Regions from separate parts of the Streptomyces sp. NPDC101227 genome, predicted to be linked through region 3. Evidence: riboswitches for the same ligand, from Rfam matches in the RefSeq annotation. Region 3 holds a riboswitch; each other region holds the start of a gene.
The links. Region 3 has a riboswitch for cobalamin ahead of ACIRPT_RS09180 (HoxN/HupN/NixA family nickel/cobalt transporter). Riboswitches for the same ligand answer to the same signal wherever they lie in the genome.
Positions count from the first base shown of each region.

Region 1 (7,264 bases), on a different contig from region 3:
CCGGAAGACGCCGGTGGTGTTGACGGCGAAGGTGTCGTCCCAGTCCTGGTCGGTGAGTTCGACGACGGCCGCGGTCCGCAGCAGGCCGGCGACGTTGACGAGGATGTCCAGCGGGCCGACGGTGCGTTCGGCCTCGTCCACCAGGGCGTCGACGGCCGTGCGGTCGGTGATGTCCACGGCGCGGGCGGTGATCCGCGCCCGACCGTACGCCGCTTCCAGGGCCGTTATGCCGTCGGCGTCGCGGTCCACGGCGATCACCCGCGCGCCCTCTTCGGCCAGCAGCCGTGCCACGGCCTCGCCGATGCCCCGCCCGGCACCGGTGACCAGCGCCGTCCGCCCGGAAAGCTCGGAATCCCACACGCCGTACCCCCTCGCCTCATATCTAGTTAGGCAAGCCTAACCTAAGAACGGGCGTCATTGCGTCGGGTCCCGGCGGGCGGGAAATGTGGTGGATCCACGGCGGAGCGCGCGGACCCACCGCGGCCCCGGTACCGGCCGGTCGCCCTTCCGTCAGGGCGTGACGATCGGGAAGTCGGGGTCCGCGTCACCGAGCAGCCCGAGGAGTTCGCTCAGCGCCCCGCTCTCGCCCTCCTTCGTCACCCCGGCTGCGCCCCGGCCCGCCAGCAGGTCCAGCAGCTGGGGCTTGGTGAGGGTGAGGGTCAGGTCCGGGTGGCGCTCGTCGGAGGTGCTCGGGGGGCCGGGCGAACTGAGGTGGGTGAGCGCCCCGTTGGAGAGCGTCAGGTGCCAGGTGCGGTCCTCGTCCGCGAGGTACCAGTCGAAGGTGAGCGCGGTGGTCCAGGCCCGGGGGCCGTCGATGCGGATGGCGAGCGAGTCGATGATCTGGTCGACGGTCAGCGCCCTGGTCATTTCGGGGTTGGCGGTGTCGACGCGCACCTCGGCCGGGGTGCCGCGCAGCTCCATGGCGCCGGTCAGATAGAAGTTGCGCCAGGTGCCGTTCTCACAGCCGTGGCCCAGCCGCTCGTAGACGGCGGCCAGTTCCTGGCGGGCGGCGGTGTGGCCGGGGTCGGCGAAGACGGCGTGGTTGAGGAGGGTGGCGGCGAAGCGGAGGTCGCCGTCGTCCGCGTAGCGCCTGCCGGCCGCGACCGTGGCGTCCAGGCCGCCCAGGGCCTCGACGTACCGCTTGGCCGCTTCCACCGGCGGGTGTTCCCACAGGTGCGCGGGGTTCCCGTCGAACCAGCCCATGTAGCGCTGATAGATCGCCTTCACGTTGTGGCTGAGCGAGCCGTAGTAGCCGTGTCCGGCCCAGACCCGCTCCAGGCCCGGAGGCAGCCGCAGCTCCTCGGCGATCTCGGCGCCGGTCAGGCCCTCGTTGAGCAGCCGCAGGGTCTGGTCGTGCAGATACGCGTAGAGATCGCGCTGGTTCGCCAGCAGAGTGCGGATCCGCTCGTTTCCCCAGGTCGGCCAGTGGTGCGAGGCGAAGGCGATGGCCGCGTCGGCGCCGAAGAGGGCGAGCGCCTCGTTGAGGTAGCGGGCCCAGTTGCGGGCGTCGCGGACGACCGCGCCGCGCAGGGTCAGGATGTTGTGCATGGTGTGGGTGGCGTTCTCGGCCATGCACAGCGCCTGGTGGGCCGGGAAGTAGAAGTTCATCTCCGCGGGCGCCTCGGTCCCCGGGGTCAGCTGGAAGATGATCCGCACCCCGTCGACGATCTCCTCCTGGCCGGTGCGGGTGATGTCCACGGTCGGCGGGATGAGGGTGAGGGTGCCGGTGGACATGGTGGTGCCGAGGCCGCAGCCGATCTGGCCGGCCGGGCCCCTGGGGAGTTCGGAGCCGTACATGTAGACGGCGCGCCGGGTCATCGCCGTGCCCGCGGCGATGTTCTCGCTGACCGCGTGCTCCAGGAAGCCGGCGGGCGCGAGGACCGGCGCGGTGTCCTGGCCGTGCGGGAGTACGCCGCGCCCGCCGCCGAAGTGATCGGCGTGCGAGTGGGTGTAGATCAGCGCGGTGACCGGCCGGTCCCCTCGGTGCTTGCGGTACAGCTCGAGCGCGGCGGCCGCGGTCTCGGCGGAGATCAGCGGGTCGATGACGAGGACGCCGTGGTCGCCCTCGACCAGCGTCATATTGGACAGGTCCAGACCACGCACCTGATAGATACCCTCCGTGACCTCGTACAGGCCCTGCCGGCTCACCAGCCTGCCCTGGCGCCACAGGCTCTCGTGCGCGGTGTCGGGACAGTTTCCGGCCAGGAAGCTGTAGGCCTCGGCGTCCCAGACCGTGCGCCCGTCCTTCGTGACGACGGGCGGGTAGAGGGCGGCGATGAAGCCACGGTCGGCATCGGCGAAGTCTTCATGGTCGTCGACCGGCTGAACGGTCACCTGGCACTCCCTCTCCGAGCGGGCGGGACGGCGGGACGGGCCGTCCGGCGGGCCAGGACCCACACCTTCGATTTAACCTCAATGTGCGGTCGTGCCGCATATGTGAGCAGGCCCTGCCGCAGAGTCCCGCCCAGGGCCCGGCCACGGCGTCCGCCCAGGCCCGCCGGCCCGTCGACCCGCCCGTCGGGGCCCTACACCGGCTCGGCCTCGATCAGGGAGAAGCGGCTGGGCTTCGCCAGCGGCGTCACGGAGCGCAGCGCGAAGCCCGCGCCTCGGCACAGCCGCTCGAAGTCGTCCCGGGTACGCTCCCGGCCCCCGACGTTGACGAGCATGTTGAGGTCGCTGATGTAGACGACGCCGGCGGTCGAGGGGTCCACGACGGGCGGCAGCACCGGCTCGATGATCAGCAGCCGGCCGTCGTCCGGGACGACCCGGCGGCAGTGGCGGAGGATGTCCGTGCACTGCGCGTCGTTCCAGTCGTGGATCACGCTCTTGAGGACGTACAGGTCGGCGCCTTCGGGGGCGGTGGTGAAGAAGTCCCCGCTGACCAGGGAGCAGCGGCCCACCAGCCCGTCCCGTGCCAGCGTGGCGGGGGCCTGGGCGAGCCCTTCGCGCAGGTCGAAGAGGATGCCGTTCAGCGACGGATAGGCCTTGAGGACCGCGGCGAGGAGCGTGCCGTCGCCGCCGCCGATGTCGGCCACGGTCGCGAAGCGGCCGAAGTCGAAGGCCGTCGGCACCATGGCCGCCGTATCGCGGGTGGCCTGCCCCATCGCCGCGTTGAACACGGCGGAGAATTCCGGGTGTTCGGCGAGGTGGCCGAAGAAGTTCTGGCCGAAGACCGCATCAAAGGCCGGCTCGCCGGTCCGCACGCTGTCGTCCAGATGCTCCCAGGCCCTGAGCAGGGTGGGGTCGGTGAACATCCGGACGAAGGAGTGCAGCGACTGCGGTCCGTCGGCGCGCAGCAGGGCGCCGGCCGGGGTGACGGTGAACCGTCCCGGGGCGTTCTCGGCGAGCAGCCCCAGCCCGGCCAGCGCCCGCAGTAACCGGGCCATGGCCTCGGGCCGGGCCGCGCACTCCGCCGCCAGCTCGTCCGCCGTGCGCTCGCCGTCGCCCATCAGGTCGGCGACCCGGAGGCGGGCGGCGGCGCCCACGGCGTGCGAGGCCATGGCGCCGTACGCAATCCGGGTCAGCACCTCACGGGCCTCGTCCACCGGCCGATTCTCGCGGGTCATACGGGAACCTCTCTGTTCAACGGCGTTACGGGCAGGGCTTTCTGCGCCACGGCGCGGCTCCTGTGTTACGCGCAGGGCGTCCCAGGGCACAACAACGCCTGTGGCGTTGCGGCCGCCGGCTCGCCACCCTCACTCTTGTTAGGCGACCCTAAGTTCTCCGGATCACCGGGGCAATGCCCCTGGGATACGGCCCGTACGACGCGACCGCCGGCTCACTCCGGGAAGGGAGGAACGCCCCGTGGCCCCCGATGACGAGAGCCAACTCGGTGACCGCGCCGGGCAATTACGGCGCGGCGCCACCTGGCTGCTGCTGACCGCCGCGCTCGGCAGCCTGGGCACCGGAATCGCGCTCGGACACGGCTTGCTGATGGCGGGCGGGCTGGTGCTGGCCGGGATCTACGGGCACCTCCTGGCCACGGACGCCCGCGGGCCCGCTCACCCCCGGCGGGGGTGAGCGCGCCCGCGGCCCTCACATGCCCCGTGGCGGGGCATGCCTCATGTCGTGCGGCGGCTCTTTGCTGCCGCCCCGATGCACATCGCCCCCAGCAGGAACGTGAGGGCACCGATGATGACGTTGTTCCAGATCACGCCGGCGTCAGGGCTGCTGCCGACGATCCAGGGCGCCACGATCATCCACACGCCCATGGCGCACATGGCGCCGCTCAGGCCGTACATACGGTCCGGGGTGACCGTGAACCCGATGGCCAGCAGGGCAATGGCGACGCCGAGAATCAGGTTGTGGGTCAACAGAGCGGGCTGCGAGGCCGCGTAGTGGACGATCCACGGCGACGCGGCGCAGTACAGGCCGACCAGGAACACCGGCCCATCCACGAGGATGACGTCACGTCCGCCGAGCACGCGCTCGTAACGCTCCTGCATTTCTGTTACGTCGGGGTGACCGGCGAGATCTCCCCTGTGGTGTGAGACGTCGGCCATGCGACTCGCCTCCTTCGCTCTGCAAGCCTGGCCGTCTCGCGGCATAGGAACCGCGCACTCATTATTCTGCGCTTATGTCGCCTTTATGTGTAGATCAGGGACGGGTCAAGTTTGCGGGCCCGTCGGCCGGCCCTCCGGCAGCGCCCGCCCCAGCCCCAGATTCCAGCGCCCGCCCCGCCCGCTGAGCTCGGTCACGGTGAGCGGCGGCACGTCCAGCCGCCAGAACGTCTCCACCGGGACACCCAGAGCGCACACCACGGCGGCGCGCACCACGTCCACCTCCACGACGGCGAGGACGCGCCCGGAGGTGGTGGCCAGCCGCGTGAGCCAGGCCTCGGTCCGTACGCAGAGCGCGCGCAGCGACTCGCCGCCGTGCCCCGCGAACCCGGGATCCGACAGCCAGGCGGACACCGCCTCCGATTCCGCCCCGGCCACCTCGTCCAGGGTCCTCCCCCGCCAGCGGCCCATCGCGCAGCCCGGCGGTCCCGGCTCGGGCGCGGGATCCACCGGCAGCCCGAGCTCCTCGGCCGTACGACGGCACCGGGCGGAGGGCGATACCACGATCCGCTCGGCGGCCGGCAGGTTTCCGGCCACCGCACGGGCCCGCCGCAGACCGGCCTCGCTCAGCGGTCCGTCGTCATCGAAACGCACCTCGCGCTGCGCGTCGCCGGCGGCCGGTGAGATCAACATCACCCGAGTTGTCATGACCTCTTCTCTCGCTGTCCATCCCCACCGCAACAACTGCCCTGTTCAGGGGAGTTGTCCGGTCGGCGCGCCCCTCGCTGCGCCTCTCCGCCCCCTCCGTGGCCTTGGCCCGCCGGTCGGTTCGCGGTACCTTCCCGATGATATTGACGACGACATGACGGAAGCCGGTGGGATCCCGGCGCGGTCGCGCCACTGTATGTCCGGTTTTGACGCAGCCCCAGGGGGGCGGGACCGGGCGAGCCAGACCCGCCATGTCGTTAGCACTCCCGCAACTAGGGACGCGAGTTCCCCCTAACAGGAGGTCCCCTGCCATGGCTCAGACCATCGCACCCCCGGCCACCGGCACCGCCGCCCCGGCCCCGCTCCCCCTCAAGGCGATCGCCCCCTGGGCGCTGTTCGTCGGCGTCCTGATGCTGGTTCTGCTGTACTTCGTCGGCGCCGAGCAGGGCGCCACCTCGCTGCTCTCCGGTACGGACGTCCACGAGTGGGTCCACGACGGACGCCACCTCCTCGGCTTCCCCTGCCACTGATCGGGCGCCGTTCCATGAACTCCGTCACCGTCAGAAATCTCCTGGTGCGCGGCATGCTCGCCGGGCTGGGCGCCGGCCTCCTCTCCTTGGTCGTCGCCTATCTGCTGGGCGAGCCGAGCGTGAATGCCGCGATCGCCTTCGAGGAAGCACACAGCCACGAGCACGAGATGGAGGTCGTCAGCCGTGCCGTGCAGTCCACGGCGGGGCTGGCGACCGGCGTGCTGATCTACGGCGTGGCGCTGGGCGGAATCGCCGCGCTGGCGTTCTGCTTCGCGCTGGGCCGGATCGGCCGCTTCGGCCCCCGGGCCACCGCCGCGCTGCTCTCCGGCGCGGCGCTGCTCGCCGTCTACCTCGTACCGTTCCTCAAGTACCCGGCCAACCCGCCGTCCGTCGGTGACCCCGACACCATCGGCAAGCGCACGGCCCTGTACTTCCTGATGATGCTGCTCGGCATCCTGCTTGCGGTCGGCGCCACGATCTTCGGCCGGCGGCTGGCTCCGAAGCTGGGCAACTGGTACGCCACGGTGGCGGCCGGCGCGGCGTTCGTCATCGCCATCGGGATCGCGTATGCCTTCCTGCCGTCCATCAACGAGGTGCCGAACGGCTTCTCCGGCACCCTGCTCTGGCAGTTCCGGCTGTCGGCGATCGCCATCCAACTGGTGCTGTGGACCGCCTTCGGGCTGCTCTTCGGCCATCTCGCGGAACGCGTCATCACCCCGGCCCGGGACGCCGCGGCCGCGGAGGCGGCACCCGCGGCGTCCTGACGGCGCAAGGACGGTCGGCTCACCGGGGAAGGGCCCGCGACGTATCCACGTCGCGGGCCCTTCTCAGGTGAGCGTCAGGACAGGCCGGGAATGCCGTCCAGATGCGGCAGGTCATGGTCGAGCCGTTCCCGTTTGGTCCGCAGATAGCGGATGTTCTCCACACCGGGCGGCATCAGCAGCGGGACCTGTTCGGCGACCGCGATACCGTGCCGCAGCAGCGCCGCCCGCTTGTGGGGATTGTTCGACAGCAGCCTTACCGAACGGACCCCGAGGTCCCGCAGTATTCCGGCCGCGACGCCGTATTCGCGGGCATCGACCGGCAGTCCGAGCGCGATATTCGCATCCACCGTGTCGAGGCCGTCCTCCTGAAGTTTCATCGCTCGGAGCTTGGCCAGCAGCCCTATCCCCCGGCCCTCATGGCCCTGCACATAGACGAGAATTCCGCAGCCGGCCGCCACGATCGCGGCCAGCGCCGCGGACAATTGATCGCCGCATTCGCAGTGCGTGGACGCGAAGACATCACCGGTCAGGCACTCCGAATGCACGCGGGCCAGCACGGACTTCCCGGCGACGTCGCCGTGAACCAGGGCCACTTGCTCGGTCCCTTTACGGATGTCGAGATAGCCGACGGCGAGGAATTCACCGTGTGTGGTGGGGAGTCGGACCGCCACCACTCGTTCCACGTGGGCGTCGTCATCCGGAGCGATTTCGGCATCGGGGTCCGTCATGGCGCGATGGTACCGGCGCGGACGGCCGGTTGGCA
Region 1 covers NZ_JBIWOD010000002.1:148,797-156,060, reverse strand. The annotation lists gene ACIRPT_RS04570 (SDR family NAD(P)-dependent oxidoreductase) at 1-360, opposite strand, end outside; gene ACIRPT_RS04565 (alkyl/aryl-sulfatase) at 511-2,334, opposite strand; gene ACIRPT_RS04560 (methyltransferase) at 2,526-3,566, opposite strand; gene ACIRPT_RS04555 (hypothetical protein) at 3,805-4,020, shown strand; gene ACIRPT_RS04550 (SPW repeat protein) at 4,062-4,502, opposite strand; gene ACIRPT_RS04545 (histidine phosphatase family protein) at 4,608-5,207, opposite strand; cobalamin riboswitch at 5,315-5,476, shown strand; gene ACIRPT_RS04540 (CbtB-domain containing protein) at 5,519-5,737, shown strand; gene ACIRPT_RS04535 (CbtA family protein) at 5,752-6,501, shown strand; gene ribA (GTP cyclohydrolase II RibA) at 6,576-7,229, opposite strand.
Region 1: it holds a riboswitch for cobalamin, as region 3 does, so the genes downstream of both, ACIRPT_RS04540 (CbtB-domain containing protein) here and ACIRPT_RS09180 (HoxN/HupN/NixA family nickel/cobalt transporter) in region 3, are expected to answer to the same signal.

Region 2 (7,264 bases), on a different contig from region 3:
CAGCCTGGTCTTCGACATCGCCTCGCATCTCGTACGTGATCCGGAATTCCTGGTCCGCGGGGCGATGTGGCTGATCGCCCTCGGGGTGATCGGCGCTCTGGCCGCGGCCCTGGTCGGCTTCCTGGACCTGTTCGCCATCCCGCCGGGGACCCGGGCGTTCCGCATCGGCCTCGTCCACATGACGCTGAACCTGCTGGTGACCGCCGCCTACGCCGCCAATTTCCTGTGGCGGCACGCCGGCCACCGGACCGATACCGGCGTGGGAGGCGGAATGCTCGCGCTGAACGCCGTGAGCCTCGCGGCCCTGGGCGTCTCGGGATACCTGGGCGGAAAGCTCGCCTACCGCTACGGCGTACGGGTCGCCGACGAGAGCACCCAGGCCGAGGGCTTCGTCCCCGCCCACCGCACGCCGCGCTCCACCGGCTGATCACCTCCACCGGCGCGGCCACATACAGAGGTGGCCGCGGCGGGTTCTGCCTTCACAACGAGGAGTCCTCATGGACATCGCCGCACTGATCACCTGGGTGATCACCGCTCTCGGCGGCTTCTACATGCTCGGCACCTGGCTCTCCCGCGGAGGAGCCAAGGCCGGCAACAGCCGCCTGCCCGTCCCCGTCATCTTCGGGCACTTCGCACTCGCCGCGGTCGGCCTGGTCGTCTGGATCAGCTACCTGATCGCCGACAAGGACGTCCTGGCCTGGACCGCCTTCGGCCTGCTGGTGCCCGTCGCCCTGCTCGGCTTCGCGATGCTGGCGCGTTGGCTCCCGGTCCACCGGGCCCGTTCCGCCGCGGCCGCCCCGGGAGCGGAGTCCGGACCCGCCGAGCGGCACTTCCCCGTACCGGTGGTCGCCGGGCACGGCCTCTTCGCCGTCGTCACCGTGGTCCTGGTCCTGCTCACCGCGCTCGGGATCGGTGGCAGCTGACATGACCCAGCATCCCCACACCGCGCTGCACCTGGCGCCCGGTGAGCCTGAGATACCGGTCCCCGCGCATCCCGCACTGCGCGTCGTCCACGAAACCGACGGCATCGACCTGGCCGCCGCCGAACGCGCCGCCGGACAGTTCCTCCAGGCACTCGGCATCAGCACCGAGACCGAGAGCCTGCGCGGAACGCCGGGGCGCATGGCCCGCGCCTACGCCGAGCTGTTCAGCCCCCGCCCGTTCGACCTGACCACCTTCCCCAACGACGAGGGCTACGACGAGCTCGTACTGGCCCGCAGCATCCCCGTGCGCTCGGTGTGCGAACACCATCTGCTGCCGTTCGTCGGCACCGCCCACGTCGGCTACCTGCCCGGCCGACGCATCCTCGGCCTGTCGAAACTCGCCCGCGTCGTCGAGCACTTCGCCTGCCGTCCGCAAGTCCAGGAACGCCTCACCAAACAGGTCGCCGACTGGCTGGAGACCCAACTCGAGCCCAAGGGCGTGGGCGTCGTCATCGAGGCCGAGCACTCCTGCATGACGCTGCGCGGCGTACAGGCAACCGGCTCCAGCACCCTCACCTCCACCCTCCTGGGCACCCTGCGCAACGACGCCCGCTCACGCAGCGAATTCCTGGCCCTCGCCGGCCTCACCTGACCACACCCCGCGGGGCGCTGCCCCGCCGGACAGAACCGAAAGACATCGACGTCATGGAAATCTGGATCAATCCCGCCTGCTCCAAGTGCCAGTCCGCGCTGTCGCTGCTCGACGCGGAAGAGGCGCAGTACACGGTGCGGTACTACCTGGAAGAGCCGCCGACCGTGGACGAGCTCGACGCGGTACTGCGGCGCCTGGCCCTGGAGCCGTGGGACATCACGCGCCTCGGCGAGCCGGTCGCCGCCGAGCTGGGCCTGGCGGACTGGCCGCGCGAAGCGGGGGACCGCACCCGGTGGCTCGAGACGCTGACCGCCCACCCCACGCTGATCCAACGGCCGATCATCACCGCCGACGACGGCACGACAGTGCTGGGCCGGTCACCGGAGTCGGTGCGGTCCGTTCTGCCGTAGCACCGGACGCCGACCTGCCCGTACGGCATCCGGGCACCCGGGCCGGACCGCTCGCAGTCCGGCCCGGCCTGCCCGGCCCGGATGCCAGGGAGCGGTCAGGAGCCTTCGGCGGCCAGTTCGGTGCGGATCTCGCGGGCGGCGGTGACGAGGTTCTCCAGGGAGGCCCGGGTCTCCGGCCAGCCACGGGTCTTCAGGCCGCAGTCGGGATTGACCCACAGTCGCTCGGCCGGGATGGCCTGAAGTCCCTTGCGCAGAAGGGCTGCCGCCTCTGCGGCACTGGGGACGCGCGGGGAGTGGATGTCGTAGACGCCGGGGCCGGCCTCACGGGGATAGCCGTGCTGGGCCAGTTCGCGGGCGACCTGCATATGGGAGCGGGCGGCCTCCAGGCTGATGACGTCGGCGTCGAGGTCGTCGATCGCCTGGACGATGTCACCGAATTCCGCGTAGCACATGTGGGTGTGGATCTGGGTGTCCGGCCGAACGCCGCTGCTGGTGAGGCGGAACGCCTCGGTCGCCCAGTCCAGGTAGGCGGCGTGGTCGGCGGCGCGCAGCGGCAGCGTCTCGCGCAGCGCGGGCTCGTCCACCTGGATCACCGAAGTCCCGGCCGCTTCGAGGTCGTTGACCTCGTCGCGCAGGGCGAGCGCCACCTGGCGGGCGGTGTCGGCCAGCGGCTGGTCGTCGCGGACGAAGGACCAGGCGAGCATGGTCACCGGGCCGGTAAGCATGCCCTTGACGGGCCGCTCGGTGAGCGACTGTGCGTACGCGGTCCAGCGGACCGTCATCGGGTCGGAGCGCGAGATGTCCCCGGCGAGGACCGGTGGCCGGACGTAGCGGGTGCCGTACGACTGGACCCAGCCGTGCTGGGTGGCGAGGTAGCCGGTGAGCTGCTCGGCGAAGTACTGGACCATGTCGTTGCGTTCGGGCTCACCGTGCACCAGGACATCGATCCCGGCCTTCTCCTGGAAGGCGAGGACCTCGCGGATCTCGTCCTTGATCCGGTCCTCGTAGCCGGCCGTGTCGATCCGCCCGGCCCGCAGATCGGCCCGCGCCGTGCGCAACTCGGTGGTCTGCGGGAAGGAACCGATCGTCGTCGTGGGCAGCGGCGGCAGCCCGAGGTGCGCGCGCTGGGCGGCGGTCCGTTCGGCATACGACTGCGAGCGGCGCCCGTCGGCGTCGGTGACGGCCGCGGTGCGGGCCCGCACCGCGGGGTCGTGGGTCAGCGCGGACCCGGCCCGGGAGGCGAGGTCGGCGCGGTTCGCGGCGAGTTCGCCGGAGATGGCTTCGGTGCCCCGTGCCAGGCCGCGCGCCAGGACGGCGATCTCCCGCGTCTTCTGGCGGGCGAAGGCGAGCCAGCGGGCGATCCCCGGATCGATATCGCCTTCGACGGTGGCGTCCAGCGGGACGTGCAGCAGGGAGCAGGAGGCCGAGACATCGACCCGGTCGGCGAGGCCGAGGAGGGTGCCCAGGGTGGCCAGCGACTTCCCGTAGTCGTTGATCCAGATGTTGCGGCCGTTGACGACGCCCGCGACCAGCCGCTTGCCGGGCATCCCGCCGGCCGCGGCGAGGTCCTCGAGGTTGGCGGCGCCCGACTCGGTGAAGTCGATGGCCAGACCCTCCACCGGCGCCTTGGCCAGGACGGACAGCGCGTCGCCGAGCCGGCCGAAGTAGGAGGCCACCAGGAGCTTGGGCCGGTCGGTGGCGCAGCCGAGTTCACGGTAGGCGCGGGCGGCGGAGCTCAGTTCGGCCGGCGTGCGGTCCTGGACCAGCGCGGGCTCGTCGAGCTGCACCCACTCGGCACCCGCCGCCCGCAGGTCGGCGAGCACCTCGGCGTACACCGGAAGGAGCCGGTCCAGCAGGGTCAGCGGCTCGAAGTCCGCGGCCACGCCCGGAGCGGACTTGGCCAGCAGCAGGTAGGTGACCGGTCCGAGGAGCACGGGGCGCGCCGCGTGCCCGAGCGCGAGGGCCTCCGTCACTTCCGCGACCTGCTTGGTGGAGTCAGCGGTGAAGGCGGTGTCCGGGCCGAGCTCGGGAACCAGGTAGTGGTAGTTGGTGTCGAACCACTTCGTCATCTCCAGCGGGGCCACTTCCTGGTTGCCCCGCGCCATCGCGAAGTAGCCGTCCAGGGCGTCGGCGTGGACCGCGGCGCGGTGCCGCTCGGGGACGGCGCCGACCATGACGCTGGTGTCCAGGACGTGGTCGTAGTACGAGAAATCACCGGACGGCACTTCGTGGATGCCGGCGTCTGCCAGCTGCTGCCAGTTCGACCGGCGAAGGTCCGCCGCGGTCTGCCGGAGGGCGTCGGCGCTGATGCGGCCCTTCCAGTACCCCTCGACGGCCTTCTTCAGTTCACGGTTCTGTCCCTGGCGGGGGTAGCCGTACACGGTGGCCCGTGCCGCCGCGGCTGCGGACTTCGCTGTCACGGAACTCTCCTTCGCGAGATGTCTCCTTGTGGTCCCGGAGACGGGACGAGAGCGCGAAGGAACGACCGACCGGGCGGACCACGACGCGGTGTCTTCGCGTGTGCCCGCTCGATACGTACGCCGACCCGCCCACGAGGTCACCGGGATGGCCGCACACGATCGGTCGCGTGCGGGCAACGGGCAGGTCTTCGGACTCGCGGGCCCGTCTCGTACGCGTACGAGACACCTACTGGCCGTCGCTTCCCAGACCCGTCCGGGCCCAGTGCGTATGACGGCGGTCGTTCCCACTCACCGCTGCGGGGCAGTCCCGGATTCCCACCGGGTTCCCTCTTACGACGCTCCTGCCTGGCGGACAGGGCGAACCAGCTGCATTCGTCACCCTAGAGGGACAATCCGCGGGCCGCACAAGCAATGACCGCATTGCGGACGGTGACATGAGACACGCGCGGAGGATGCATGACAGCCGGAAGAGGTGCGGGGCGGTGGTTCACGCCGCCCCGCACCTCCCTCCACGGCAGCCGGGGCCCCTCAGCCCCGACCTGACCCGGGTCCCTCAGCCCCGGTCGTACGTGTGGAACCCACGGCCCGCCTTGCGGCCGAGCAGCCCCGCCTCGACCATCCGCAGAAGCAGCGGAGGCGGCGCGTAGAGGGGTTCCTTGAACTCGTCGTACAGCGATGCGGCGATGGAGGCGACCGTGTCGAGGCCGATCAGGTCGGCCAGCTTCAGCGGGCCCATCGGGTGCGCGCAGCCCAGTTCCATCCCGGCGTCCACGTCGGCCGCGGAGGCGAAGCCGGACTCGGCCATCCGGATGGCCGACAGCAGGTAGGGGATGAGCAGGGCGTTGACGACGAAGCCGGCGCGATCCTGGGAGCGGACCACGGTCTTGCCCAGCGCCGTGGTCACGAACTCCTCGGCCGCCGCGGTGACGCGTGGCGCGGTGTGGAGGGAAGTGACGACCTCCACGAGGGGCAGTACCGGCACGGGATTGAAGAAGTGCAGGCCGAGGACCTGGTCGGCGCGCCGGGTCGCCATGCCCAGGCGCATGACGGGGATGGCGGAGGTATTGGTGGCCAGGATCGCTTCCGGGTCCTCGACGATCTTGTCCAGCGCGGTGAAGACCGCCGTCTTCGCCTCGGTGTTCTCGACCACGGCCTCGACGACGAGCTGCCGGTCGGCGAGGTCGTCGAGGCTGCCCGTGAAGACCATCCGGGTGAGCGCGTCCTCCACCGAGATCCGGTCCAGCTTCCCCCGCTGGACGGCGCGTTCCAGGGAGACGGCCACCCGTTCACGGGCGGCACGGGCGGCGACCTCGTCCGCCTCGCAGACGACGGTGTCGAGCCCGGCGCGGGCGCACACCTCGGCGATACCGGCCCCCATCTGGCCGCCGCCCACCACGCCGACGCGGCGGATGTTCTGGTTCATGACCGTGCCTCCGTGTGCCGGACGAGGTGACGGGAGTAGGCATCCGGGGTGAAGAACGGCGGCAACTCCGTTGCCATGGCGGTCCGTTCGAAGAGCGCGCGGACCTCTTCGACCCGGGCCCAGGGGTATTCCGCTCCCAGGGCGGCGCACTCGTCGTCGAGGAGACGCAGCACCGTTTGCCGGTCGATGACGCGGTGCCGCAGCCACTGCCAGATCTGCACCCGGGCGATCTCGGCGGTTGCCGCGTCCTCCATCAGGCCGTGCAGGGCGACCGCCCCGCTGCCGCGCAGCCAGGCGTCGAAGTAGCGCAGGGCGACAGTGATGTTGGTGCGCACGCCCTCCCGGGTGGGCGGTCCGCTGATGCGGCGCACCGACAGCAGGTCCGCCGCGGTCACCTCGACATCGTCACGGGTGCGCTCGATCTGGTGCGGCCGGTCGCCCAGAACGTCGTCGAAGGCCGTGCGGCAGACGGGGACGAGGCCGGGGTGGGCGACCCAGCAGCCGTCGAAGCCGTCCTCCGCCTCGCGCTCCTTGTCCAGCCGGACCTTGGCCAGAGCGGCCTCGTTGGCGTCCGCGTCCCTACTGGGCACCTGCGCGGCCATGCCCCCGATCGCGTGGGCGCCCCGCTTGTGGCACGTACGCACCAGCAGTTCGGTGTACGCCCGCAGGAAGGGAGCCGTCATCGTGACCTTCGCGCGGTCCGGCAGCAGGAAGTCGGTACGGTGTCCGAACGTCTTGATCAGGCTGAACAGGTAGTCCCACCGGCCCGCGTTGAGCCCGGAACTGTGCTCGCGCAGCTCGTGGAGGATCTCCTCCATCTCCACGGCCGCGGTGATCGTCTCGATGAGGACGGTGGCACGGACGGTGCCGCGGGGGATACCGAGGAGATCCTGGGCGAGGACGAAGACGTCGTTCCACAGCCGTGCCTCGTACCGGTTCTCCAGCTTGGGCAGGTAGAAGTACGGACCGCTTCCGGCGTCGATCTGGCGCTGCGCGCAGTGGAAGAAGTACAGGCCGAAATCGACGAGCGAGGCGGGCACGGGCCGGCCGTCGAACTCCAGGTGCTCTTCGAGGAGATGCCAGCCGCGGGGGCGCACGACGATGGTGGCGACCCGGTCGCCCAGGCGGTAGGCCTTGCCCTCAGGGGCGGTGAAGTCGATGCGGCGCTCGATGGCGTCGAGCAGCGTGAGCTGGCCGTCGACGATGTTGTCCCAGGTGGGGGCGGTGGCGTCCTCGAAGTCGGCCATCCAGACCTTCGCCCCCGAGTTGAGGGCATTGACGGCCATGCGGCGTTCCGGAGGGCCGGTGATCTCCACCCGGCGGTCGGTCAGCCCGGGCGCGGGCGGCGCGACGCGCCAGGACGGGTCCGCGCGGACGGATGTCGTGGCGAGGGGGAAAGCGAGCGGGGATCCGGAGGCGAGCCGCGACGCCCGCCG
Region 2 covers NZ_JBIWOD010000022.1:77,350-84,613, forward strand. The annotation lists gene ACIRPT_RS35345 (DUF2231 domain-containing protein) at 1-427, shown strand, start outside; gene ACIRPT_RS35350 (hypothetical protein) at 498-923, shown strand; gene folE (GTP cyclohydrolase I FolE) at 925-1,575, shown strand; gene ACIRPT_RS35360 (ArsC/Spx/MgsR family protein) at 1,629-1,985, shown strand; gene metE (5-methyltetrahydropteroyltriglutamate--homocysteine S-methyltransferase) at 2,081-4,405, opposite strand; cobalamin riboswitch at 4,567-4,787, opposite strand; gene ACIRPT_RS35370 (3-hydroxybutyryl-CoA dehydrogenase) at 4,959-5,828, opposite strand; gene aceB (malate synthase A) at 5,825-7,264, opposite strand, start outside.
Region 2: it holds a riboswitch for cobalamin, as region 3 does, so the genes downstream of both, metE (5-methyltetrahydropteroyltriglutamate--homocysteine S-methyltransferase) here and ACIRPT_RS09180 (HoxN/HupN/NixA family nickel/cobalt transporter) in region 3, are expected to answer to the same signal.

Region 3 (7,264 bases):
GTAATGATTGCCAAGATCGTGCCACGGGTCCCACGCCCGCTGCGCCAATGCGCCTGGCCCGGGGGAATGATCTGGATCACATCGAGGGGTGTAATCCCGAGTAGTGGGCCCGGCGTTGACGCTTTGGTGATGCGGTCGTCGACTCGACCGCAATGCGTTGTGTCTGGCTCCGCGACGCCGCCCCCCGGGCCGGTGGGCAACGGGGCGGGACCCGTTCACCAGCCCCTCTGTGTACGGGCTAACTGGCAGGCGCATGCGCGCAGTTCCACCGCGGGGGTGAGAGCACGCAGGGTGCCGGCTGACGAGACTTCCGCGAGATTCCGGCTGGGGTGGATTCGATGCCGTTCGGTAATTCGGGCCCGTCGAACTCGTGTGGAATTGCTGGGCGTTCTGCAAAAGGTGAGGAGCGTTGAGCGGGAGATCCAGGCGGCGGGTGCGCTTTCCGCGGTGCAATCGCAAGGTCATCTGCGTGGGGTAGTGGGTTGTCGGGTCTCGTGTCGGCGGTTCGCTGAAATCAAGGGGACGTGTGAAAGGTGTCGATCTCCGCGTTGTCGAGTCACGTGGCGACAGGCGGCAGCCACCGGCCTGGCGCTCGGCGGGTCCGGAACCCGCACCCGCGATGCCGCCCCGATGTCCCCCCGCCTCGATTGCCCTTCCCGCCCAGATGTACCTGCCGCGTCGCGCGTGCGTGCCGTTCGTGGTGCCGGTGCTCGCTATGGTCCCTGCATGCAAGCAGGAGATTTCGCCACATGGGCGGGCGTAGCTGTCACACTGCTCATTTCGGTCTGTGCCTGGACCGACTCGCGGCGGAACGCCCGTATCGGCCAGGAAGCCAACGAGATCAGTCATATGCAGGCGGAGGCGGCCGAGCGGCGGGCGAGTGTGGTGGAGGACGCCCTTGCCGCGGCGCTGCGCGTTCTGGGTGAGCGGGCGCCGGGGCTCTCGCTGGAGCTGCCCGAGTCCTGGGTCGGACGGCGTGGTGAGGTGCGGTGGGAGGTGCGGCGTTGCGGCAGGCATCGGTTCGTACTGCGGAATGTGGGCTCGGATACCGCGTTCGGGGTGCGTATCGACCCCGATGGCCTGGGGGTGAGTGCGCGCAACCTCCCGCAGGACGCCACGGTCCGGCCCGATGGGTCCGTGCAGTTCGTGATGGCGGCGGGCTTCGGGCGCCGGCTTCCGGATGAGGTGTGCGTCCGGTGGGGCGGGGGCGGGCAGGCGGGGTTGCGGGCGCAGGCCGTGACGGTCTCCGTCGAGTAAGGGGCTCTGGTCCTCCACGGGTGCCTTTGGGGTAATTCGCGGGGATTTTGGTGGGCTCCCAGACCTGGAGCCTTCGATGATCTTCGCCGCGAGGTTGTGTGGCTTGTTCGTGGTTGTCCCTCCCGGGGTGGCTGTGTATCGTCGTGGCGGTGACTTGAACTTTCAAGTAAATCTTCAAACTGTTCGGCCCGCCCCGACCTCGACACGGGAAGAGCGCTCGCTATGACGTCCCCCCTCAGCACTCTCCAGACCCCCATCCTCGGCGCGGATACGCGCCAGGCACCGTCTGCGCACGGCTACGACGCAGGGCTTCTCCTGCTGCGCCTCGCGCTCGGGCTGACCATGGCCGCTCATGGGGCCCAGAAGCTGTTCGGCTGGTTCGGGGGCGGTGGGCTGGAGGGGACCGGGCAGTTCTTCGCGATGAGCGGCTATCCGTCGGGGAAGACGATGGCCCTGGTCGCGGGGGTGAGCGAGACGCTCGGCGGGCTCGGGCTGGTGCTCGGGCTGCTCACGCCGCTCGCGGGCGCGGCGGTCGTCGGCACGATGATCAACGCTCTTGCCGTGAAGTGGGGCGGCGGCTTCTTCGCGCCCAAGGGTGTGGAGTACGAGCTGTTGCTGACCGCGGGCGCGGCCGCGCTGGCGCTGGCCGGCCCCGGCCGCTTTGCCGCCGACCGTCTCCTGCCCGTGCTGCGCGCCCACCGGCTCGCCTACGGCGTGGTCGCGCTGGTGCTCGCCGTGGTGGCCGCCGGGGGCGTGCTGCTGGTCCGGAAGTAGCCAGGCACGCCTTCGCGGGGCGCCCCTGCACAGCGGCGCATTCGCAGCGGCAGGCATTCGCAGAGGCAGTCATCTGCAGGCAGAAGCAGGAAAACGCAGAAGTAGTCGGACCGTGGCGCCCGGGGGGCGCCACGGCGGGAGTTGGGAGAGAGCCTTGTCCGTACGCCGTCTCAATCACGCGGTGCTCTATATCCGCGATGTGGCGCGATCCGTCGCCTTCTACACCGAAGCCCTCGGGCTGACGCTGGATGTCGAGATACCGGGGCGCGCCGCCTTCCTCAGCGCTGCCGGCTCGCTGAACGACCATGACCTGGGGCTGTTCGCCGTGGGGCCGGACGCGCCGGGCCCCGAGGCCGGCCGGGCCGGGCTCTACCACCTGGCCTGGGAGGTCGGCACCCTCGGCGAACTCGCCGCGACCGAGGGGCGGCTCGCGGCGCGCGGCGCCCTGGTCGGCGCGAGCGACCACCTCGTCTCCAAGTCCCTCTACGCCAAGGACCCGGACGGCAACGAGTTCGAGGTGATGTGGCGGGTCCCGCGCGAGGAGTGGCCCGGCCCGGACGAGCTGGACCGGCTGCGCCCGCTCGATCTCGCGGCGGAGCTCGAGCGCTGGGGGCCCGACCTGATGACCGGCGCGGCGGCCGGCTCGGCCACCTGACCGCCGCGCGGCAGCGGGAGGCGTACGGCCTCTAGGAGTCCGACGCCGCCCGCGCCGCCCAGCGCTTTTCGACGCCGGACAGGCGCCAGTACGTCAGCGCCGCCGCCCACACCACCACGAACAGGCCGACGATGACGAAGCCGACATTGTCGAGGTCGAGGCCCGAAATCCAGCCGGTCACCGGGTCGTTGAGGGCCAGCTTTTCGTGCAGCACGGTCACCAGCTCGATGGTGCCGATGAAGAAGGCGACGGCGATCGACAGGCCCGTGATGGTGAGGTTGTAGTAGACCTTGCGCACCGGGTTGGAGAACGCCCACTGGTAGGCGAAGTTCATGAATGTGCCGTCGAGGGTGTCGAACAGGCTCATTCCGGCGGCGAACAGCAGCGGCAGGCACAGGACGGCGTACCAGGGAAGGCCGGCCGCGGCGCCGCTGCCCGCCATCACCATCAGCGTCACTTCGGTCGCGGTGTCGAAGCCGAGCCCGAAGAGGAAGCCGAGCGGGAACATCTGGCCTGGCCGGGAGACCGCGCGGGTGAAGCGCCCCAGGATGCGGTTCATGAAACCGCGCGCATCGAGTCGCTGCTCCAGCTCGGCCTCGTCGTACTGGCCGTCGCGCATCCCGCGGAAGACCCGCCAGATCCCGGCCAGCGCGATGAGGTTGAGGGCGGCGATGACGTAGAGGAACGTCCCCGAGACCGTGGTGCCGATGGTGCCCAGGACCTGGTGGGTACGGGACTCGTCGTTGAGGAGCGTGCCGGCGAGCTGGGCACCGCCCGCCACCAGGGCGGCCATCGCGACGACCACGCTGGAATGGCCCAGGGCGAACCAGAAGCCCACCGAGACCGGGCGCTTGCCGTCGGCCATCAGCTTGCGGGTGGTGTTGTCGATCGCGGCTATGTGGTCGGCGTCGAAGGCGTGCCGCATGCCGAGCGTGTACGCCGTGACGCCGAGCCCGACGCCGAAGACCTGGCTGCCGACGGAGTAGTGGTACGGGACGACGAGCAGGAACAGCACGCCGAAGGCGACGACGTGCAGTCCGGCTATGACGGCCATCAGGCCCGCGGTACGGACGGTGTCCTGCCGGCGCCAGCGGAACGCGGCGGAAGCAGGGGTGGTCGGGGTATCGGTGGACAGGGCCATCCGGCGGTCACGCTCCAGCACCTCGTGGATCAGTTCGTGAGATGCCGTGGCCGGTCTCCTGGCTTACAGGTGCACGCTTCCGGGCCCGCCTTCCCGGCCGCGGGCTGCGGTCAGTGGCGCCGTAGGCGCGCAGGCGCATACGGAAGGGCTGGAAACTCCCCGATCACAGTGGCGAGGGCCGCTCCGGCCTGGGACCACAAGGTCCGTCACCGGTCTTCCCGAACACCACGGCACGGCCACTCTATCCGCCGCCCCCACGCGGCGGGGACGACGGCCCTTTGGGGCCGCGCGGCGTCAGGGCGTCAGGGCGGAGAGGAAGGCGCGCAGCTCGTGGTCGTAGAGCGAGGCGTTCTCCAGGTTGACCATGTGGCCCGCGCCCGGTATTCGGACCCGGTGGGCGCCCGGGACGGCGAGGGCGATCGCATGGGCGTTGGCGGCTATGTCCCTGCTGTCGAGGTCGCCGTCGAACACGACCGTCGGCACCCGTATCTCGGAGAGCCGGTCGGCGGCGCCGACCTCCATCGGCATTCCGGCGCCCACGCCGTCGGCGTGCACCTCGACCGTCGCCGCGGCCGAGGCGCGCATCCGCTCGCGCAACCCGGGGTGCACAGCGGACGGTTGGCGGTAGGGGCCGTCCACCCACATCCGCAGGAAGTGCTCGATATAGCGCTCCATGCCGTCCGGTGTGCCGATCGCCGCCACCTGCTCCTTGATGTGCTCCCGGACGAACGGGTCGGTGAAGGGGCGACCGCTGACGCCGGGTGCGGCGAGCGCCAGGGCGGCGACCCGCTCCGGGTAGGCGATGGCGGTGTCGAGGGCGATCCGCGAGCCGTGTGAGAGGCCGACGAGGATGGCACTGGGGACGTCGAGGGCGTCGAGCAGGGCGCACAGATCGTCGTGGTTGGCCCAGTCCCCGGTCACGGTGGAGGACAGGCCGTGGCCGCGGGAGTCGTAACGGATCACGCGGTGGCCGGAGCCCACCAGCCAGGAGAACTGCTCGTCCCACATGTGCTGGTCGAGCATGCCGCCGTGCAGCAGCACCAGTGCGGGGCCCTCGCCTGCCGTTTCGTAGAACAGCTCGCCGTCCTTGATCGGCACGGTGCCGTTGTCGAGCTCGGACCACGCGGCGAATGGGTGGGTCATTCTCTCTGGACTCCCTTGCGTGAGAGATGTGGGCGATATGGCTGATATGGGCGATATGAGGGGTGTGGGTAATGTGGTGGTGAGGAGTCTTGGGGTGGTGCCGTGGCTATGGGCGCTCTGCGGGCTGGTCGTCCTTGCTGTCCGGATCTCCTGGGGCGACGCGTGAGTCGTTCGCCAGGCGCCGGAATTCCTCGCCCAGCCGGTCGAGTACGCGAAGGGCCGTTCTGACGTCGCCCGTCGAGAGGTCGGTCAGGCCGCGACGCAGCTCGGCGGCCTCGAACTCCTGGATTCCGCGCATTACCTCGCCGCCCTCGGGGGTGAGCTCGATCAGGGACGAGCGGCGGTGTGCGGGGTTGGGGGCCGTCACCACCAGACCCAGCTCCGCCGCGTGGTTCACCCAGCGCTGCACCGGCTGCCGGTCGAGCCCCATGGTGCGGGCCAACTGCGGCACGGTCCGGGGGCCTTCGCTGCGCAGCGCGTCGAGCAGGGCGTGCTCGCCGGCGGTCATGCCCGTGCCCTCCAGCTCCCGCTCCACCGCGCGCACGATCGTGCGGTGCAGGGGCCACAGGCGCCGTATCACGTCGTACAGAAGCTCTTCGGTGGGAGCCGGCCGCTCGTCGCCGTCATCCGTCTCAACGACACTCATGATGTCATGATGACATCGAAGATGTCGTTTAGGAAGGGGCTCGGCGAGGAAGGATGGTGGCGAGGCGACCGGAGGATCCAGGGTGGGAGGGGCGGAAGATGACGGTGCGTTTGCTACGTGCGGTGGGGGCGGCTACCGCGGTGTACGGGGTGGCGGTGGCCGTGCTGCCCGATCTGCTGGCTCGGCCCTCGGGGCTCGTCGACGACGACGGGCGGAGTGAGCGGGCGACCCGGACCTCGCTGCGGCCGCTCGGCTGGCGGGAAGCGGCGAGCGGGCTCGCGATGGTGCTGGCCCCCGAGGGGCCGGCGCTGCGCACGGCGGCGTATCTGCGTATCGCGGCGGATTTCGGGGACGCCGCGCTGCTCGCCGCGACCTTGCAGGGAGGCGAGCGGAAGGCGAAAGCGGTGGCGGTGTCGTTGGGGTGGGGAGCGCTGTCCGTCGTGGGTCTGCTGGGGGCGATGCCTAGTCGGCCCGGGGGAGGGGGGCTTCTTCGGGGGCGAAGGTGACGATGAGGTCGGCGCGGTCGCGGGTCGCCGCCACGGTGCGGGCGTTGGCTTCGTCCGAGGCGTGAACGAAGCGTTCGGCGTCGGCGTGCGGGCGGCCGAAGCGCTCATGGCGGTCGACCAGGCGCCGGATGCGTTCCGGGGCGTCCAAATCGACGTACCAGACCTCGTCGAGAAGGGCGCGGATGCGGGCCCATGGCGCGGAGTCGAGAAGGAGGTAATTGCCCTCGGTGACGACAAGGGGGACATGGGGTGCTACGGCGATGCTTCCGGCGACTGGCTCCTCGATACGGCGGTCGAAGGCCGGGGCGTAGACGGCGGTGCCGGGTTCCGGGGAGCGCAGACGCGTCAGCAGCGCCGCATACCCGGCGGGATCGAAGGTGTCGGGTGCGCCCTTGCGGCCGATGCGGCCCAGGCGGTGCAGCTCCGCCTCGGCGAGATGGAAGCCGTCCATCGGGACGAGCACCGCCTGGCCCGCCAGCTCCGCCACCAGGTGTGCGGCGAGGGTGGACTTGCCGGCGCCGGGCGGGCCCGCGATGCCTAGCAGGCGGCGTCGGCCGGGGCGGGCGGCTGCGGCGAGCCGGCGGGCGCGGGACAGGAGGTGCTCGGGATCCATGATGTGTCCATCGTGCCCGATGGGCGGCTCGGCGTCGGGGCGGGTCAGCCCTGGTACTCCATCCCGTACTTGGCGCCGATCTCATTGAGGCGGCCGAGGTCGGGGTGCCCGTCCTTCATGACCACCGGCCCGGCCTCGAACATGTCCTCCACGAACGACTCCCAGCCGCCGGGTGAGGAGATCTGCAGGCATCGTGCGGGTGGCTGGGAGGCGTTGCGCAGGGCGTGCGGTACGCCGTGCGGCAGCAGGGTGCACATACCGGGAGTCAGCCGGTGGGTTGCGCCCTCGATGTCGACCTCCATCTCGCCCGCGAGGATGTAGAGAAATTCGTCCGCGTCGTGGTGGACGTGCGGCGGGATGTCGATGTCGAGCTGGGTCTCCAGGACGGAGAGCCGGCCCTCGGTCTCGTTCGCGCGGGCCTTGACGGCAAAGCCCGGCGGGAGGGGTGCCCGCCCCGGTCGCCGTTCCCCGGCCGGCAGCACGAAGAAGCGCTCCGCGGGCCGCCCGGATTCGTCTGTCTCGTTGCGCA
Region 3 covers NZ_JBIWOD010000003.1:522,017-529,280, forward strand. The annotation lists gene ACIRPT_RS09165 (hypothetical protein) at 727-1,257, shown strand; gene ACIRPT_RS09170 (DoxX family membrane protein) at 1,480-2,031, shown strand; gene ACIRPT_RS09175 (VOC family protein) at 2,186-2,686, shown strand; gene ACIRPT_RS09180 (HoxN/HupN/NixA family nickel/cobalt transporter) at 2,718-3,827, opposite strand; cobalamin riboswitch at 3,858-4,072, opposite strand; gene ACIRPT_RS09185 (alpha/beta fold hydrolase) at 4,122-4,970, opposite strand; gene ACIRPT_RS09190 (MarR family winged helix-turn-helix transcriptional regulator) at 5,077-5,616, opposite strand; gene ACIRPT_RS09195 (hypothetical protein) at 5,715-6,122, shown strand; gene ACIRPT_RS09200 (nucleoside/nucleotide kinase family protein) at 6,079-6,735, opposite strand; gene ACIRPT_RS09205 (cupin domain-containing protein) at 6,780-7,264, opposite strand, start outside.

Region 4 (7,264 bases), on a different contig from region 3:
GCGACGCACTGGAGGTACTCGCGCATCGACTCGGTGTTCATGCCCGGCAGGCCGTCACCGCACAGATCGCGGCCGAACTGCAGCTCCGCCTCCACGGCCTCCTTGAGCATCTCCGTGACCTGCTGCTCCAGCTTGTCGTCGAAGAGGTCGGGCTCCTCCTCGCGGACCGTGTCGACCACCGAGAACGCGAAGTCCATGTGCATGGACTCGTCGCGGAAGACCCAGTTGGTGCCGGTGGCCAGGCCGTGCAGCAGACCGCGCGAGCGGAACCAGTAGACGTACGCGAACGCGCCGTAGAAGAACAGCCCCTCGATGCAGGCCGCGAAGCAGATGAGGTTGAGCAGGAAGCGGCGGCGGTCGGCCTTCGTCTCCAGGCGGTCGATGCTCTCGACCGAGTCCATCCACTTGAAGCAGAATTCGGCCTTCTCCCGGATGGACGGGATGTTCTCCACCGCGGCGAAGGCGGCGGCGCGGTCGTCCGGGTCGGGGAGGTAGGTGTCCAGCAGCGTCAGATAGAACTGGACGTGCACGGCCTCCTCGAAGAGCTGACGGCTCAGATACAGCCGCGCCTCGGGGGAGTTGATGTGCTTGTAGAGGGTCAGGACCAGGTTGTTCGAAACGATCGAGTCACCGGTCGCGAAGAACGCGACCAGCCGGCCGATCATGTGCTGCTCGCCGGGCGAGAGCTTGGCGAGGTCGGCGACGTCGGAGTGGAGGTCGACCTCCTCCACGGTCCAGGTGTTCTTGATCGCGTCGCGGTAGCGGTCGTAGAAGTCCGGGTACCGCATGGGACGCAGCGTCAGCTCGAAGCCCGGGTCGAGGAGGTTCTTCTTGCCGGTGGTGGCGGTGTGCGCGGCGGCGGCGGCGTTCGTTTCCATGAGGCTCCCGGCGCGCAGCGCCGTCGTTGAGGGGCGGTGGTCGGGCGACGGGTCGGGCATTACTGGCAGGCCTCGCAGGACTCGGGGTTTTCCAGGGAGCAGGCGACCGCCTCGGGGTCGGCCACCGGCAGCTGGGCGGGGATGGACGCGGCGCGCGCGGACTGGGCGATCCGGGTGGCCGGGCGCGACCGCAGGTAGTACGTCGTCTTGATGCCGCGCTTCCAGGCGTAGGCGTACATCGAGCTGAGCTTGCCGATGGTCGGCGACGCCATGAAGAGGTTCAGCGACTGGCTCTGGTCGAGGTAGGGCGTACGGGCCGCGGCCATGTCGATCAGCGCGCGCTGCGGGATCTCCCAGGCGGTGCGGTACCGGGCGCGGACGTCCTCGGGGATCCAGCCGACCTCCTGGATGGAGCCGTTGGCCTCGCGCAGCGCGTCACGGGTGCGTGCGTCCCACAGGCCCAGCGTCTTGAGCTCCTCGATCAGATACGCGTTGACCTGCAGGAACTCGCCCGACAGGGTTTCTCGCTTGAAGAGGTTGGAGACCTGCGGCTCGATGCACTCGTACACCCCCGCGATGGAGGCGATGGTGGCGGTCGGGGCGATGGCCAGGAGGAGGGAGTTGCGCATCCCGGTCTTCGCGATCCGGGCGCGCAGCGCGGCCCAGCGGTCGGCCCAGCGGGGCTCGGCGTCCGGGTAGTGGTCGGGGTGCAGCACTCCGCGGGCGGTGCGCGTCGCCGACCAGGCCGGGTGCGGGCCCTGCCGCTCGGCGAGGTCTGCGGAGGCCTCGTACGCGGCGAGCATGATCCGCTCGGAGATACGGGTCGACAGCTCCTTCGCCTCGGGCGAGTCGAAGGGCAGCCGCAGCCGGAAGAAGACGTCCTGGAGGCCCATCAGGCCCAGGCCGACCGGGCGCCAGCGGGCGTTGGACGTCCCGGCCTGCTCGGTCGGGTAGAAGTTGATGTCCACGACGCGGTCGAGGAAGGTGACGGCCGTGCGGACGGTGGCGTCCAGCCGCTCCCAGTCCATCTCGCCGTCGGCACCCAGGTGAGCGGCGAGGTTCACGGATCCCAGGTTGCAGACGGCGGTCTCCCCGTCGTTGGTCACCTCCAGGATCTCCGTGCACAGGTTGGAGGAGTGCACGACCTGACCGGGCTCGGCGGTCTGGTTGGCGGTGCGGTTGGCGGCGTCCTTGAACGTCATCCAGCCGTTGCCGGTCTGCGCCAGGGTGCGCATCATCCGCGAGTACAGCAGCCGGGCCGGGATCTGCTTGAGCGCCCGGCCGTCCGCCTCGGCCCTGCGGTACGCGGCGTCGAACTCGTCGCCCCACAGGTCCACCAGCTCCGGGACGTCGGCGGGCGAGAACAGCGACCAGTCGGCGTCGGCCTCGACCCGGCGCATGAACTCGTCCGGGATCCAGTGCGCGATGTTCAGGTTGTGCGTACGGCGGGCCTCCTCGCCGGTGTTGTCGCGCAGCTCCAGGAACTCCTCGATGTCGGCGTGCCAGGTCTCCAGGTAGACGCAGGCGGCGCCCTTGCGCCGGCCGCCCTGGTTCACCGCCGCGACCGAGGCGTCGAGCGTGCGCAGGAACGGCACGATGCCGTTGGAGTGACCGTTGGTGCCCCGGATCAGCGACCCCCGTGCGCGGATCCGGGAGTAGGAGAGACCGATGCCGCCGGCGTGCTTGGAGAGCCGGGCCACCTGGTGGTAGCGGTCGTAGATCGAATCCAGCTCGTCCAGCGGGGAGTCCAGCAGGTAGCAGGAGGACATCTGCGGGTGGCGGGTGCCGGAGTTGAAGAGCGTGGGGGAGGAGGGCAGATACGACAGCGTGCTGGTCAGGCGGTACAGCTCCGCCACATCCGCCAGCGCCCGCTCGGAGCGGTCCTCGGCGAGGCCGCAGGCCACCCGGAGCAGGAAGTGCTGGGGGGTCTCGATGACCTGACGGGTGGTGGGGTGCCGCAGCAGGTAGCGGGAGTGCAGGGTGCGCAGCCCGAAGTACCCGAAGCGGTCGTCGGCGCCGTCCCGGAGGGCGTTCTCGACGAGCCCGTCCAGCTGCTCGGCATGCGTCCGTACGAACTCCGCCGTCTCGTCGGCGATCAGGCCCTCGCGGTGGCCGGTCTCGACGGAGGCGGAGAAGGCGACCGCCCCCTGTCCGGCCGCCTCCTCCGCGATGGCGAGGGTGAGCAGGCGGGCGGCGAGCCTGGAGTACTGCGGCTCGTCGCCGATCAGACCGGCCGCGGCGTCGATGGCCAGCGCGCGCAACTCGGCCTCGTCCGAGCCCGGGTGGCGGCCGCGCAGCGCGGCGGCGGCCACCTTGCCGGGGTCGGTCGCGGTCAGGTCCGCGGTCAGGTCGGTCAGCGTGCGCAGCAGCGCGACGCCGGGTCCGTCCTGGCCCGCTCCGGTGGAGGTGTCAGGCGTGGCCACCACAGGCTGCACGACCTCGGCGGCTGACGCGGGCTCCGTTGGCGCGATGGTCACGTGATGCTCTCCCTCACTCGGCGGGGGCCGGGAGGGCGCGGCGGACGGTCGCTCGCGGGCATGCGGCACCCCATGACGGTCAGGGGTGCGCGGGCACACCGCGCGGCGTCCATCGGCCCAACCCTCGGGGCCCGGACGTATCGACGTCCGCACCGATGGCGGTGCGGGCGTGCCGTCGGCAGGTCCTCGGACTTCACCGCACCCCGTGGGACGGCCCTGTGGCTGTTGGGGGTGCGCGTTCATACCGTTGCGGGACAGTTCCGGATTTCCACCGGATTCCCCTGCGGCGACAGCGAAGACGAGCATACATGTGGTGGTGGCTCGTTGTGTGCACCCCCACATCTAGTGTCGCGTGAGTGATCAAGCGGTGTCTGTCAGTGGCCTCGGCTACCGTCGGCCCTACGCTCTGTGACCCATCCCGTGGAAGAAGGGGAAGGCCTCATGACCGCGCGCGCCGACCGCCCGCACATCATGGAAACCGAGCATTTCGAAGAGGCCGCCCGGATACTCGCCCGCCTGGAGCAAGGCGCGCGGTTGGAACTCATCAACGGCAAGGTCACGAGCAAGCCCATGCCGGACGGGGATCGCGGACGGATCATCCAGTGGCTGCTGCGTATCTGCATGCAGCACAGGCCCGAGCTCTTCCTCGACCCGAATCAGGGCCTGAAGACGGAGAGCTGCCGAAAAGGCCGGCTCCGTCCGGATGGCTTACTCGTGCCGTGTGACGCCTTCGTGGGCCAGGGGGAGTGGGCTGATCCCGACCCGGTGCTGATGGTCGTCGAGGTCACTTCGCACGACTCGGACACCGAACAGCGTGACCGGGTGGAGAAGCCCCGGGCCTGCGCGGAAGCCAACATTCCGCCCCGACCCCGTCGGCATCACGCTCGAAACCGAGCAGCTGAAGGACTGGATGAACTGACCCCGCACACACAAAGGCCGCCGCGAACCCTCAGGTTCGCAGCGGCCTCTGCGTGAAGCGGCCGACGGCTCAGCGCCCCGCCGGCGCCTCCTCCGTGGCTTCCGGCAGCTCCGTCGTGACGCCCTCGTCGCCGGCGTCCGCCGTGTAGTCGGCGGGGCTGGTCTCGTCGACGCCCTCCGGCGCCTTGACGGCCTTCAGGGCGAAGGTCCCCACGACCGAGACCACGACGTTCAGCACAAAGGCGGTCAGACCGATGTACCCGATTTCGCCGATGCCGGGTATCTCCGCGCTGGAGCCGCCGAAGTGCTTCTGGGTGGGGCTGGCCACGCCGTACGCCGCCAGCGTGCCGTAGAGCATGCCGGCCGCCCAGCCGGCCAGCAGCGCCCAGCGGTGGAACCAGCGGGTGAACAGGCCGCCGACCAGCGACGGCATGGTCTGCAGGATCCAGATGCCGCCCAGCAGCTGGAAGTTGATGGCGACGGTCTTGTCCATGGTGAGGACGAAGACGAGCGCACCGACCTTCACCAGCAGCGAGACGAGCTTGGCGACCTTGTGCTCCTGCTCGGCGGTCGCGTCCGGCTTGAGGAAGTCCTTATAGACGTTGCGGGTGAAGAGGTTGGCCGCGGCGATGGACATGATGGCCGCGGGCACCAGCGCGCCGATGCCGATCGCGGCGAAGGCGACGCCGGAGAACCAGCTCGGGAACATGTCCTCGAACAGCTGGGGAATCGCCAGCTGAGGGTTGCCCTGGATGTCCGTACCGGCCTTGACCGCCATGAAGCCGAGCAGCGCCAGGAAGCCCAGCATCAGGGAGTACAGCGGCAGGATGGTGGTGTTGCGGCGGATCACGTTGCGGCTGCGGGAGGACAGCGTGGCCGTGATGGAGTGCGGGTACATGAACAGCGCCAGCGCGGAGCCCAGCGCCAGGGTGGCATACGCCCATTGGGCGTTGGGGCCGCTGGTCAGCTCGCCCCGCGGTTTGCCGGGGACGGCCCCGGGCTGGGCGAACGCCTTGCCGGCCGCGTCGAAGATCGCGTCGAAGCCGCCCAGCTTGATGGGGATGTAGATGATCGCCACGGCGATGACCAGGTAGATCAGCCCGTCCTTGACGAAGGCGATCAGGGCCGGCGCCCGCAGACCGGAGGAGTAGGTGTACGCGGCCAGCACCGCGAACGCGATCAGCAGCGGCAGGTCCTTGACGAACCAGTTGGTGTTCTCGCCGCCGCCGATGCCCATCACGTCCAGGACGGCCTGGATGCCGACCAGTTGGAGGGCGATGTACGGCATGGTGGCGAGGATGCCGGTGAGCGCCACGGCCAGCGACAGGCCCTTGGAGCCGAAGCGGCCGCGCACGAAGTCGGAGGTGGTGACGTACCCGTGCTTGTGCGAGACCGACCACAGGCGGGGCAGGAAGGTGAAGATCAGCGGGTAGACCAGGATGGTGTACGGGACGGCGAAGAAGCCGGCCGCGCCCGCCGCGTAGATGGCCGCCGGGACGGCCACGAAGGTGTACGCGGTGTAGAGGTCACCGCCGAGCAGGAACCACGTCACCCAGGTGCCGAAGCTGCGGCCGCCCAGACCCCATTCGTCGAGGTTGGCGGACTCCTCGGCCTTGCGCCAGCGGGCGGCCAGGAAGCCCATGACCGTCACGGCCAGGAAGAAGAAGACGAAGACGGCAAGTGCGATGCCGTTGACGCCGCCGGACGGGGCCGCGGCGAGGACGGTGGCGGAGGCGTGGGCGGTCACTTGGCCACACCACCCTTACGGGCGCGCTGCTCACGCTGGACCAGCTTGTACGCCAGCATCGTCAGCGCGGTCGAGATCAGCACCCACAGCATCTGGTACCAGTAGAAGAACGGGATCCCGATGAGCGTCGGCTCGATCTTCGCGTACGAACTCACCCACAGCATCGCCACGAACGGAACGAGCAGGCAGACGCCGACCACCACACGGGTGGGCGTGACGATCCGTCTGCGCTCCGGCGGTTCGGCTGCCTGCGCTGGCTCTGGTCCTGACATGGCGGGGCTCCGTCCGTGGCAATTTCTCCTGGGTAATCGGCTGGAAATCTAAGCCAGGGTCGTGGCACGCGTCACTAGGTGTCCGCATATCGGTATGGCATACCTGAGTTGGGGGTTCGCCGGGCCGGTGCCCGCGTCCTCAGTCCGCGGGGCGGCGCAGCCGGGCGACGAACTTGTAGCGGTCGCCGCGGTAGACCGAGCGCACCCACTCCACGGGCTGCCCCTGCGCGTCGAGGGAGTGCCGGGAGAGCATCAGCATCGGCAGGCCGACGTCCGTGCCCAGCAGGCCGGCCTCGCGCGGGGTGGCCAGCGAGGTCTCGATGGTCTCCTCGGCCTCCGCCAGGCGGACGTCGTAGACCTCGGCCAGGGCGGTGTAGAGGGAGGTGTATTTGACGAGATTGCGGCGCAGCGCGGGGAAGCGCTTGGCCGACAGATGGGTGGTCTCGATGGCCATCGGCTCGCCGCTGGCCAGCCGCAGCCGCTCGATGCGCAGCACCCGGCCGCCGGTGGTGATGTCCAGCAGCCCGGCGAGGCGGTCGTCGGCCGTGACATAGCCGATGTCCAGCAGCTGAGACGTCGGCTCCAGCCCCTGGGCGCGCATGTCCTCGGTGTAGGAGGTCAGTTGCAGCGCCTGGGAGACCTTGGGCTTGGCGACGAAGGTGCCCTTGCCCTGGATGCGCTCCAGGCGGCCCTCGACGACCAGCTCCTGGAGGGCCTGACGGACCGTCGTGCGGGAGGTGTCGAACTCCGCGGCGAGGGTGCGTTCGGGCGGTACCGGGGAGCCGGGCGGCAGCGTCTCGGTGATCTCCAGCAAGTGCCGCTTGAGGCGGTAGTACTTGGGCACCCGAGCGGTGCGGGTGGTGCCGCCACCGCTCTCGGTGCTGCCGCCTTCGGTCTCCATGACCCGCCTCTCCGACCCTTGTCGCGCTGCCGTCACCGGCTCCTCCGTACGTAGCGGCTCACATCGTGGCA
Region 4 covers NZ_JBIWOD010000007.1:134,080-141,343, forward strand. The annotation lists gene ACIRPT_RS18250 (ribonucleotide-diphosphate reductase subunit beta) at 1-878, opposite strand, end outside; gene ACIRPT_RS18255 (ribonucleoside-diphosphate reductase subunit alpha) at 938-3,355, opposite strand; cobalamin riboswitch at 3,515-3,678, opposite strand; gene ACIRPT_RS18260 (Uma2 family endonuclease) at 3,797-4,330, shown strand; gene mctP (monocarboxylate uptake permease MctP) at 4,344-6,020, opposite strand; gene ACIRPT_RS18270 (DUF3311 domain-containing protein) at 6,017-6,292, opposite strand; gene ACIRPT_RS18275 (GntR family transcriptional regulator) at 6,432-7,193, opposite strand.
Region 4: it holds a riboswitch for cobalamin, as region 3 does, so the genes downstream of both, ACIRPT_RS18255 (ribonucleoside-diphosphate reductase subunit alpha) here and ACIRPT_RS09180 (HoxN/HupN/NixA family nickel/cobalt transporter) in region 3, are expected to answer to the same signal.